Regions from separate parts of the Paenibacillus sp. Y660 genome, predicted to be linked through region 2. Evidence: predicted binding sites of a transcription regulator. Region 2 holds the regulator's gene; each other region holds the start of a gene.
What was found. Region 2 encodes Rex, which represses fermentation and respiration genes when NADH is low (regulators of the CRP and FNR family bind a similar motif). Its sites were predicted from a motif close to TTGTGAAATATTTCACAA; they were not measured.
Positions count from the first base shown of each region.

Region 1: the regulator Rex is predicted to act here: its motif matches at 1,264-1,281, upstream of adhE (bifunctional acetaldehyde-CoA/alcohol dehydrogenase).
Region 3: the regulator Rex is predicted to act here: its motif matches at 1,424-1,441, upstream of AC2TDN_RS25160 (DUF1641 domain-containing protein).
Region 4: the regulator Rex is predicted to act here: its motif matches at 1,580-1,597, upstream of AC2TDN_RS14975 (cytochrome c oxidase subunit II).

Region 1 covers NZ_JBXBBJ010000011.1:116,879-120,034, reverse strand. The annotation lists gene AC2TDN_RS14925 (Crp/Fnr family transcriptional regulator) at 1-373, opposite strand, end outside; gene mobA (molybdenum cofactor guanylyltransferase) at 554-1,159, shown strand; gene adhE (bifunctional acetaldehyde-CoA/alcohol dehydrogenase) at 1,410-3,156, shown strand, end outside.
Region 2 covers NZ_JBXBBJ010000002.1:63,925-67,080, forward strand. The annotation lists gene AC2TDN_RS03090 (amidohydrolase) at 1-915, opposite strand, end outside; gene AC2TDN_RS03095 (redox-sensing transcriptional repressor Rex) at 896-1,552, opposite strand; gene dinG (ATP-dependent DNA helicase DinG) at 1,549-3,156, opposite strand, start outside.
Region 3 covers NZ_JBXBBJ010000043.1:13,775-16,930, forward strand. The annotation lists gene AC2TDN_RS25150 (peptidase) at 1-708, opposite strand, end outside; gene AC2TDN_RS25155 (MGMT family protein) at 863-1,201, opposite strand; gene AC2TDN_RS25160 (DUF1641 domain-containing protein) at 1,530-1,964, shown strand; gene AC2TDN_RS25165 (NAD(P)/FAD-dependent oxidoreductase) at 2,001-3,156, shown strand, end outside.
Region 4 covers NZ_JBXBBJ010000011.1:128,353-131,508, reverse strand. The annotation lists gene AC2TDN_RS14990 (NAD(P)H-dependent flavin oxidoreductase) at 1-583, shown strand, start outside; gene lpdD (prenylated flavin chaperone LpdD) at 549-959, shown strand; gene AC2TDN_RS14980 (cupredoxin domain-containing protein) at 1,027-1,413, shown strand; gene AC2TDN_RS14975 (cytochrome c oxidase subunit II) at 1,808-2,278, shown strand; gene AC2TDN_RS14970 (cbb3-type cytochrome c oxidase subunit I) at 2,293-3,156, shown strand, end outside.

The DNA.
Region 1 (3,156 bases), on a different contig from region 2:
CTGCAAGGTCCCCGTTTTGCCACAGCAGTACTTCCAAATCTTTCTGAAGGATAACTCCAACTATACTATCTTCGATAATGACTGCGTTAAACACATGGGAAGACTTGCGAAATGGATCTATTTGTCCGAACATGTCACCTTCCTGATACATATATAAGATGAATTGTCTGCCTTCATCCGAAGATTTTGTCATTTTAATTCTCCCGCTTTTAATGAAATACAACTTGTCGGCAGGGTCGCCTTCCCAAAATAAATGCGAACCGCTAACAGCTTTGGTCTCGTACATAATTTGCTGCAATTTCATGAGGTTGTCAGCAGAAAAACATTCCGTGTTCCGGACATTGGATTCAGTTGAACTGTTCGATATATTCATTGGCATGATCGCTCCGTTCCTAAATCATTAATAGTTAATATAGTATATCCATCTTTCCTATCTATCGATGTGATTTACATCACAATCACATTTGTCGGCAGTGTGACATTCTTCACTTACACAGTCCATTATTTTGTCTAAGGTGAAACTATACGAATCAGAAAAGGAGAAGTGATGGCGATGCTTTCAGGAGTTGTTTTGGCAGGTGGAACAAATCGTCAAATGAAGGGAGAGCTGAAGGCACTCCTTCCTTTTGGCGGAAAACCAATGATTGCGAGGCAATTGGATCGTATGCGGGATTTATGTGACGAATTGATTGTTGTTACCCATGATCCTAAGCCTTTTTTAAATATAGTTAATCGATCGGTACGAATTATTACCGACTTTTATGAAGGTCATGGCCCTCTTGGAGGGCTGCACGCTGCATTGTCTCTTGCGAAGCACGCTTCTGTGTGGGTAGTTGGGTGCGATATGCCATTCATTTCCAGTAAAGCGGCGGAGTTAATGCTGGAAAGGAAGCGTGATGGTTTTGAAGCTGTAGTGCCTTTGATCGCTGGGGAGATTTATCCTTTACACGCCGTTTATGATCGGATGTGCGCCTCGCATATCGTTCCGCTTCTTCATCAGGGGGAAACGCAGATCTCTGCTTTGCTGAAGCATGTCTTTTGGAGCGAACAGGATGACCGGTTTTTGTACGAGAACGGTGTCGACTTGAATTTTGTGTCCAGTATAAAGTCGATTGAGGATTTTGAGGCAATGAGCCGGTGGGAAGCTTCGAAGCAGTAACAAGTGATTCGGTGCTTTTTTGGGTAAAAGCGGCGGCAGGATTGATAACTCAAACTGTCGCCTATCCTGGATAAGCCTCGCTAGAGGATTTCTCATCAATTATATTGTGAAAATATTCACAAATTGTTCATGAAGAACGGTTACCAACTGTGACATTAATCATAGTTTGGGATTTCGATTCGGCTTAAGCTAAAAGCATAACAACAAAGCATGGCACACATTTTTGACAATATAAAGGAGTGGATGGCGTATGGCAACGAAAGAAGCGAAAGCAACCGAAAAAATCTCGGCCGGGGAAGAAGTCAATCAACTGGTGGCTCGAGCTAAACAAGCTCAGCAGCAATTTCTGAAGCTGGATCAAGCGCAAGTCGATCACATCGTTCAACAGATGGCGCTGGCCGGCGTCGATCGGCATATGGCACTCGCAAAGCTGGCTGTGGAGGAAACGGGACGCGGCGTCTACGAAGACAAGATTACGAAAAATCTGTTCGCTACGGAATACATTTATCACAGCATTAAAAACAATAAAACGGTAGGCGTTATTGAAGAAAACTCGTACGAGAACTATCAGATGGTTGCTGAACCGGTTGGGGTTATCGCTGGGGTAACGCCTGTCACGAACCCGACATCAACGACCATGTTCAAGTCGTTAATCGCGACGAAAACCCGGAATCCTATCATTTTCGCCTTTCACCCCTCGGCTCAACAATCAAGCGCTGCGGCAGCAGCAACATTGCTTGATGCGGCTGTGAAAGCTGGTGCGCCTGAGCATTGCATGCAATGGGTTGTACATCCATCCGTAGAGGCTACGCAGCTCCTGATGAACCACCCGGATGTTGCCCTGGTGCTTGCCACGGGGGGATCATCCATGGTAAAGGCGGCTTACAGTACCGGCAAACCGGCTCTGGGGGTAGGACCAGGCAATGTGCCGTGTTTCATTGAAAAATCGGCCAATTTGCAGCAGGCTGTCAACGATTTGATCCTTTCCAAAACGTTCGACAACGGCATGATTTGCGCATCGGAGCAGGCTGTTATTATTGAAGAATCGATATTTGTGGATACCAAAAAGCTGATGACTGAGCAAGGTTGCTATTTTTTGAACAAAGAAGAAACGGAAGCTGTCTCGGGGCTGGTGATTAACACTGAAAAATGTGCGGTTAACGCGATTATCGTAGGCCAATCCGCTGTTAAAATCGCCGAAATGGCGGGCATCAACGTTCCATCGGCAACCAAAATATTAGTGGCTGAATTAGCGGGCGTAGGCGAGGCCTTCCCATTATCGGCCGAGAAGTTAAGTCCTGTACTCGCTTGCTACAAAGTGAAGAATGCAGAGCAAGGCATTGAGAGGGCCGTAGAGATCGTCAAGTTTGGCGGAATGGGACATTCATCGGTCATTCATTCGCAGAACGAAAAAGTCATCGGGGCCTTCTCCGATAAACTGCAAACAGGACGCATTATTGTGAATTCGCCTTCCACGCACGGAGCGATCGGCGATATTTACAACACGAACCTGCCTTCTCTGACACTGGGCTGCGGTTCTTATGGACATAACTCCACGACTTCTAACGTCAGTGCGGTTAATTTGATTAACTTGAAACGGGTCGCTTACCGGACCGTCAATATGCAGTGGTTTAAAATACCGCCAAAAATTTATTTTGAAAAAGGAGCAACGCAGTATCTGGAGAAAATGCCGGACATTACGCGGGTCATGATTGTTACGGATCCGATGATGGTGAAGCTCGGCTACGTAGAGCGGGTGGAGTATTATCTTCGCAAACGCCAGCTCCCGGTTTACATCGAAGTATTCTCGGATGTGGAGCCCGATCCGTCGGTAGAAACGGTTGAACGGGGCCGGGCGCAGATGGCCAGCTTTAACCCGGATTGCATTATCGCACTGGGCGGCGGGTCACCGATGGATGCTGCCAAAGCGATGTGGCTGTTCTATGAATATCCGGATACGAGCTTTGATGCACTGAAGCAGAAATTCATGGATATCC
Region 2 (3,156 bases):
GCTTGCGACACTGTCCGTTCCAAGCGATACGGTCACGCCGGCACGAAGCAGGTCGGGTACGCGCGCGATGCCGCTCGCAAGCTTAAGATTGCTTACTGGGTTATGCGATACCGCTACCCCCTTGGCAGCAAGGATCTCGATCTCAGCATCGTTTAGATGCACGGCATGCGCAACGAGCGCTGGGCGCGAGAAGAAGCCAAGCCGCTCCAAATGCTCAACGGGACGAACGCCGTAATCCCTAACATTTTGCTCAACCTCAGCTAATGTTTCGGACATATGCGTATGCAGCGGCAAGTTGTAATCATGTGCTGCCTGGACAAACCGTTCAATATAATCCGGCGGACATGTATAAGGCGCATGCGGAGAAATCATCGTTGTAATGCGGCCATCCGCTTTGCCGTTCCAATCGCGCGCGAATGCGATTGCCTCAGCAAGCTTTGCCTCTTGAACGTCCGGCGGGCATAGGCCAATTACACCTCGTGTCAATACGCCGCGGATACCGCTCTGTTCTACCATTTGTGCAACCTGATCCATCCGATCATACATATCGACAAAAGCCGTTGTACCCGAGCGGAGCATTTCAACAATAGCAAGAGCGCTGCCGGCACGCGTATCCTGATCGACATATTTTCCTTCCATCGGCCACATTTTCTGCTCTAGCCATACTTGCAGATTCTGATCATCGGAGTATCCCCGCAGCAGGCTCATCGCCGCGTGGCCATGTGTGTTAATAAGGCCTGGCATAAATGCCAGCTTGCTTCCGTCGATTTTTTGGACGCCTTCTGAAAGCTGTACAGGCGCTTCCGTACCTATATAGGTAATCCGGTCATCCGTAACGACCATATGTCCCTTAAACGTTGGATTTGCATCATCCATCGTAACAAACAAACCATCTTCAATCCAAATCTGACTCATCCTTGGACTCTCCTTCTCTAACTAAATAGTAGGCTAAGCTAAGCAGCTCCTTCGTGAAATCCGCGTTATGTATTCGAATCTCATCCGGAACACGCAGGATGGCAGGCGCAAAGTTCAATATCCCCTCTACGCCTGCCTCCACGAATTGATTGGCGACATTTTGTGCTTCAAAAGCCGGCACCGTTATAATGCCAATTCTAATCTTTTGCTCCGAAACGGTATTCGCCAATTCGCTCATAGGCAGCACGATCAAATTGTTAATGCTCGTTCCGATTTTGCTTGGGTGCACGTCGAATACGGCCGTAATTTGCATGTTGTCCTTCGAGTATTTATTGTAATTGCATAAGGCATGTCCTAAATTGCCGGCTCCCACCAATGCAACCTTAATCGTCTGATCAACCTTCAAAATCTGCCGTATCTTTTCAATTAAATAAACGACGTCATAGCCGACACCCTTGCGCCCAAAATCACCGAAATAAGCAAGATCCTTACGGATTTGAGCAGGATTTAGATCAAGCTTCACGCCTAATTCTTGTGATGAAACGGTTTGAATTTCGCGATTATGCATTTCGTTCAATACTTGGAGATAAATCGGGAGCCTTCTGACTACGGCCTCCGATATTTTCGTTTGCTTCATCGCTTCTCCTCCTCAGCACTAGACGCAGCTTGACTCAACTGCGGAACTTCCTGCTTTTCTTCCGACAACCATTCCCGCATCCGTACAATCATTTGATCCGTATGCATCGTTTCGATTTTTGGACCCGGCAAGGAATATAAGAAATGCTTCCCATAGTACGTATCAATTACCCTCGTATCATATATGATTACAATACCCTTATCCTGCGATGTTCTTACAAGCCTTCCGAAGCCCTGTTTAAAGCGTATAACCGCTTGAGGAATAGACAGCTTCATAAATGGGTTTTGCTTTTGACGCTGCAGCATTTCAGCCTTGGCCTCTGCTAATGGATGATTCGGCGGCTGGAATGGCAATCGAACGATAGCCAGGCAAATCAAAGCTTCGCCAGGAATATCTACACCTTCCCAGAAGCTGCTCGTACCAAGAAGAACAGACTCAGGCGTCTGGCGGAATCGTCTAGTGAGCTTTGTACGGTTGCCGCTGTCGATGCCCTGTCCGAGTACTTGAATGCCTGCTGCGCTTAATTGATCCTTAAGCGGCTCATATACCTGCTTAAGCATCCGGTAGGACGTGAACAGCACGAGCATTCTGCCGTTCGTTTCCTTTGCAGCGTCAGCGAGCGATTTTACAAGCATATCCAAGTAAGAATCATCTACAGCAGCGCCTCGCAGCGCCGGAAAATTACGAGGTATGACAACGAGTGCCTGCTCCCTATAGTTGAAGGGCGAGGGAAGCTGTACGGTTTTAAGCTTTCCTTGCTCTTCATAGCCAGTCAGCCCGAGCTGCTCTGATGCATATTGAAATGATTTTTGCACCGATAACGTTGCTGACGTCAATACGATGCTCTCTTTTACATCAAAGAAGTACTTTTGAAGCTGCGCGCTTACATCTACAGGAACGCCATACAATTGTACAGACCGATGACGGTAAGTGCTGCTCGCCTCGATCCAAAATACCGAATCCGCAAGATCAAGCTTTATAAAGGTCCGCAGCTCATCCTTAAGACGCGATAAATCGCGAACGGCTCCGTTAAGATCGGTAATGATCGCCTGTACGCCAGAATCGTCTACTCGGTCTTTAATATCGGTAACCATCTTGTCGACAGTGCGAACTACACGGTTAAGCTCGGTATGTAAATTCTCTTCAACTGTAACGCCATCTTCCCAGCTTGCTGGAAGCTCGTTTTTCTTAAGGCGGCACACAGACTGCCCATTCTCGGTTGGACTATCCGAAGAGGTAGACGTAAAGCTATAAAGCATTTCAAATAGTTTATCCCAGTGCTCCTTAATCTCTTGAAAAATAGGAATAACCGTATCAATCGTCTCCAGCCAGGAAGCTTGGTGAGCGTCATCCTCGTACATAAGCTTCTGACGCAGCGCAGGCAAAAGCCCTGAACGATTGTCCTTGAACAAGCGAAGCACAGCCTGTGTCAAAGAAAAATAATTGATTTGCATGCCGAGATGCTTGCCAGCCACCTCTTCAACATGATGCGCTTCATCAATAATAAGATGAGAATAGGCCGGAAGCAAACGATGATCGGCTTGAACGTCCGTAAACAGCATCGAATGATTCGTTATCGTAACGTCCGCAATATTCGCTTCATG
Region 3 (3,156 bases), on a different contig from region 2:
GTCTGTGCCCACTGCATTTTGCTCATTTTCGTCAGCCGTAGTGTCCACCACCACATATTTTGTTGTTGCTTGAGGCGGAATGCTCATCGTAACGGCCGGGCCGTAAAACGCTTTGACGCTCATGCCTGGCTTGATCGCGTTAGCTTCAATAGTCTTGCCATTTTGGTCAAGAAGCTGTGCTTTGTCGGCAAAATGCAAAACGATCGTATCCTCGATCGAGGTATAAATATCTTTTCCTTTTACGACAATCCCGTTTTCTTTCACTTCAGACACGGTGCCGTCAATTGCGGTAAAGCTTTGGTCTTGTACGACAAGCGTCAATGCTGTTCCTTGTGCTGGAATGCTTTTTGTAATCGCTGCGCCGTAAAACGCTTTAACGACTTTCTTCTCATCAATAATCGTTTTTAAAGGAACTCTTTTTCCTTTTGCATCAACAATCTTTGTATCCTTGGTGATCGATAGTACGATTTCACTCTGATCGCCTACCGCAAGAGCGCGGCCAGTAACGGTAATGAATTTGCCTGTTTTATCGTTTACGAAATTCGTAATTTGACCCATAGTAGCCGGTACAATCTTAAATTGATTTTGAACATTTCCTTGCCCGTTATGGATCGTATGAGGCGGAACGTCCTGCGCGCTTGCTGCCATCGGCATTGCTGCCATCGCAAAAATAGACGCTGTTGCTAATACTTTGTACATTTTGTTCATCTGTCATTCCTCCAATTCTGAATCATGCTGCATGTTCGGTTATCGAAATGGCCTGCATGATTTTAGACGGCGAGGTTTTTTGGAATGTTGCACAACCCTCATTTATGTATGGTAAATATTTACTTAGTTTTGTGTATTGTGTGAACGTTTAATCTCATTCTATTGGGTAAAATGGTCCATCCCCTGCCTCGCAGCGGTGTCGGTATTTGTCTAAATCGACACGCCCCTCCTCACTCGTTGCGACGCCCTCCCCATTTAAGAACAGCGTCTGCATATAACGGGCTTCCTCATCCCGAATCGCGATCTCTCCCTTTGCATTAACGACTCTGTGCCACGGAAGCTGATGAATATCGCTTAGCGAATGAAGAATCCGCACGACCTGACGCGCGCCTCTGCGGCTTCCCGCATGCTCCGCAATTTGTCCATAGGTCATAACTGACCCTTCCGGAATGGCTTTAATGACCGCAATAACCCTTTGAGTAAAAGGCTGCATATGTGTCACTCCCTCTCTAAAAATATAGTGCTTTCGGTCCATGATAGCGCATAACATTATTTTTTTTGAAAAAAGTTATAAATTTCTTTTTAACTTTTGCCTAAAACGATGTAGAATAGAAGCAAAGGGTTCAAATCCGATTACGTCTACTCGCTATCGCATCTCCTTTCTTGAAGCGGAGATTAAACTGTTATGTGCACACAAACATTTTTTCGAGAAACTATGTGAAAAGTGTAACAATCTTTTAACAGTGTATCCTTACCTTAGCGGCTGACACAATTGTGACTAAAACTTACTTTCAACTTTACGTAAAGGAGGACATTCTATTATGTCACAACCATCTGCAGGACAAGAGATCGCAGCAAGCCTAATCGATGAGAAACAATCGTTGGATGTACTTGATCAGTTAATGAAGCCGGAGGTTCAACAGTCATTGACTGTGCTCGTGGACAATCTTCCGAAATTAGCTGAAATGGTCACGCTTATGACCAAAGCTTATGATTTTGCACAAAACATTGCTACAGACAAAGTATTGATCAACGATTTCGCTCAAGGTATCGGTGAATTCGTCAAACCGGTCCAAGAGAAAGCAAAAGGTATCGCTACAGCAGCTATTGAAGCGGGCGAGCGCTCCCAAGAAGCTGCCGGTTCTACTGTTGGCCTCTTCGCTATGTTGAAAATGTTGAAGGATCCAGAAGTTCAAAAAACGCTGCGCTTTGCGCAAGCTTTCCTTAGCGTGTTGTCTGAACGCAAAAACGTATAATACACTGATTACGCATAGAACGAACGGAGGATGAACATGTCGAAGCAAATTTTAATTCTTGGTGGCGGTTATGGCGGCTTGCTTACTGCTCTAACAGCACGCAAACACTTGTCAGCAGCAGAAGCTAGCATCACAATCGTGAACCGTTTCCCCACTCACCAAATCATTACTGAGCTGCACAGACTTGCAGGAGACACCATTGCTGAGCAAGCGGTTGCTCTTCCACTTAGCAAGCTGCTAGGCGACAAGCATGTCAATATCATCGTTGATTCGGTGAAAGAAATTAAACCAAACGATAAGCAAGTTGTTCTTGCAAGCGGTCAAGTACAGAAGTACGATACGCTTGTTGTGGCGCTCGGAAGCGAAACGAACTACTTCGGTATCCCAGGCTTGGAAGAGAACAGCCTTGTTCTTAAATCCGTTGCTGATGCCAACCGCATCCGCAAGCATGTTGAGGATCGTCTTGACGCTTACAAAAAATCAGGCAACAAAGCTGACGCAACGATCGTTGTGGGCGGCGGCGGCTTGACTGGCGTTGAGCTTGTTGGCGAATTCGCTGACAGACTTCCTGAGATTTGCCGCAGCAAAGGAATCGACTTCAATGATATTTCGCTTTATTGCGTAGAGGCTGGTCCAGCCGTTCTGCCAATCTTCCCGAAAGTATTGATCGACCGTGCTGTGACAAGCCTTGAGAAACGCGGCGTAAACTTCATTACTAGCGTTGCAATTACAGAAGCAACAAAAAGCTCCGTTTCACTTAAAGACGGACGCACAATCGAGTCCAGCACAATCATCTGGACTGGCGGCGTAAAAGGAAACCCTGTTGTCGGAAGCAGCGGCCTTGCAGAAGACCGCGGCCGTTCACTCGTTACGCCAACGCTGCAATCCACATCTCATGCTGATGTTTTCCTTGCTGGAGACTGCGCAGTTGTATTCCCAGAAGGCAGCGAGCGTCCTTACCCGCCAACAGCACAGCTTGCATGGCAAATGGGCGAAACGGTAGGCTACAACCTAGCGGTTCAAATCAAAGGCGGCGTGATGGATAAGTTCGTACCCGTATTCTCCGGAACGCTTGGCAGCCTTGGCCGCAAAGACGGCGTAGGTACGATCGGCGGCAATGCGACGCAATTGAAAGGCTTGCCTGCATCCTTGATGAAGGAAGCGAGCAACGTTCGTTACCTTTCGCATATCC
Region 4 (3,156 bases), on a different contig from region 2:
TGCCTCTGCTGTAGTCGTAGAAGGCTGTGAAGCGGGTGGACATTTGGGGACGGACAGGCCTTTGTTTGATATTCTTCCAGAAGTGGTAGAGGCCGTGAATATTCCTGTTATCGCTGCCGGAGGCATACTTTATGGACAGGATGTAGCCAAAGCTATTCAAATGGGTGCTGCCGGAGTACAGATCGGAACCCGTTTTGTCGCGAGCATCGAATGCGATGCGCATCAGTCAGTGAAGCAAAAGTATGTAGATTGTAATGAGGGTGATACCGTACTCGTGAAAACTACGGTTGGTTTGCAAGGTCGGGCGATTAAAAATCAATTTACGGCATTGATCAGCGGAGGTAAAAAGTTAAAGATTGCTAAGTGCTATGACTGCCTTAAACATTGTTCCTATCAATTTTGCACATTGGATTCCCTCATAAAGACGACCTTAGGGGATACGGATACCGGGCTGGTTTTTGCCGGCGCTAGAGTTCACGAAATAAAAGATATATTACCTGTACAAGTCATAGTTGATAATATTATAAAAGAATATGAGTTGGCTATTCATGGAGGACTCGAGAACGTTTGCCCAACAGCTTAGCTCGAAACGATCGGATACGATTGAAATCAAATTATCTGCTATGGGACAGGATATCGTGTTTCTTGTTACAGGGGGTGCAGCCCACATCGGAGCAGTAGCAACAGCGTATGTATCGGATGATAAGCATGCCATTGTAAATGTTCTTTCGCTTCCCGGCCATCGTGAGGGGGACCTGGCGTCCGAATTGGCAGAGACGGCGGCTCTTGCCATAGGCCATACAGTTGCTGTATTGGTCGGTATCCATTTGGATTCTCCCGCAAGGGGGGACATTGAGGCCATCGTTGAAGAAGCTAGAGCGAAGATGAAGCAACTGCTTGATTGTAGTGAGTGGCAGTGTGATAAAGATCATAGTGAGAAGCGAGTCGTTTACTTATAATGAGGTTAATTCACAGACCAAGAAGGGCTATAAGCCTTCTTAGCTTAAATTACAGGAGGAGAACAGGATGAAGAAGTGGATGTTGGCTATGTGTCTAATCGTTGCAGTCGTATTGATTGTGTCAGCATGCGGCAAAGCGGAGGAGAGCAAGGGAGAAACGAATACAAATGCAAATACTAACGTAAGCGGAGCGGTGAAGGAGTTTACGATCGATGCCAAAAATTTCGAATTCGATCTAAAAGAAATCAAGGTAAACAAAGGCGATACAGTAAAGCTGACCCTAAAAAACTCGCAAGGTAATCATGCCGTTGTAGTGGAAGGCTATAAGAAAGAAGTGCAAGGCAATAAAACCATTTCGTTTGTTGCCGACAAAACCGGAGAGTTTGCTTACATATGTTCGATTTTCTGCGGGGCGGGCCATAATAAAATGACCGGTAAATTAATTGTTGAATAAATAGCGTTGAAAGTGAGGACGCCGCCTTCCTGCATGTTTCGCCGCTTGCATGCCGATTTTTTAACAACAATAGCTGCTGTATACGTCTGCCCTCATCATGTTCGCGTGGTGGGGGCTGTTTTTTGACGGCAATCGCAATAAAAAAGACACAAACAATTGAGAGCATTTGTGATCATTATCACAGATACCGAGACATCGTTGAACGTACAATAATTACAACGAAAAAAAGTTGGAAACGGGGGTATACAGGATGGGAAAGAAACCGAAGCCATTGCAATCTCACGAAGAACATTCACTTAAGGGAACGTTTGTATCCGTAATGCTTTTGGGAGGTTTTCTTATCGTCACATGGCTTAGCGTATTTATATTATTTTTATATAGGGGGTAATGAAACATGCATATTCATCGGTTGGAGAAAATTTGGATCATGTTTGGGATCACGATGCTCATTGTGTTCCTTGGAGTAATAGGGGTAGGCGCATTTGCGATGGGCATGCAGCCACCGACCGGACATCACCATTCGATCGATCCGGAGAAAGTGGATGAAACGGCTCCTTTCGATAACCCTGGCTTAGAGAGGATCGGAGAGAACGAGTATAACGCCTACATGGTGGCGTTTGCATTCGGGTACAAGCCGGAAAAGCTGGAAGTGCCTGCAGGAGCGACGATTCATTTTCAAATTACGAGCAGCGATGTCGTTCATGGCTTTCAAATTCCGGGGACAAATGTGAATATGATGGTTGTTCCGGGCGAGGTCAACCATTTGAGCTATACCTTTGACAAACCGGGCGAATATTTGATCCTTTGCAATGAGTATTGCGGAGCCGGACACGAATATATGTCCACAACGATTATAGTGAAATAGAAGGGATGATCAAGATGCTTCAACAGAGTCTTACAGGCTTTGACCGCAGAGATTCGAATATTGTTCTCGCGCATCTCATTGTGGCGTTCAGCGCACTGCTTCTAGGAGGCATAGCCGGGGTGCTGCAGGGGTTAGTACGAGGCGGCATGATTACGCTTCCTGCCGGAATTGGCTACTACCAGCTGCTTACTGCGCATGGCGTTTTAATGGCGTTAATTTTCACGACTTTTTTCATTATTGGATTTTTGTATTCGGGTGTGGCTAAGACTCTGGGTGGAAAGCTTCTCCCTCTAGCGAGACGGCTCGGTTGGGCGGGTTTTCTACTCATGACGATAGGAACGGCGATCGCTACGATTGTAATCCTGCTCAACAAAGCGACGGTCCTCTATACGTTTTATGCTCCGATGAAGGCTTCTCCGTATTTTTATATTGCGCTAGCTCTCGTTGTGGTGGGCAGCTGGCTGAGCGGCTTCGGTATCTTTCATCAATATCGCTGCTGGAGAAAGAAACATCAGGGGAAACTGTCTCCCTTGTTTTCATTCATGGCCGTTGTAACGATGCTAATGTGGCTTGTTGCGACGATTGGTGTAGCGGCCACGGTGCTCCTGCAATTTATTCCTTGGTCGTTCGGATGGGTAGATAAAATAGATGTGATGGTCAGCCGCACCTTGTTCTGGTATTTTGGACATCCTTTAGTTTATTTCTGGCTGCTGCCCGCCTATATTTACTGGTATGTCATTATTCCTAAAATAATTGGAGGCAAAATTTTCAGTGATGCGCTTGCAAGGCTCTCTTTTTTGCTGTTATTGCTGTTTTCGATTCCCGTCGGTTTTCATCATCAGCTCATGGAGCCCGGCATTTCACCGCTTTGGAAATAC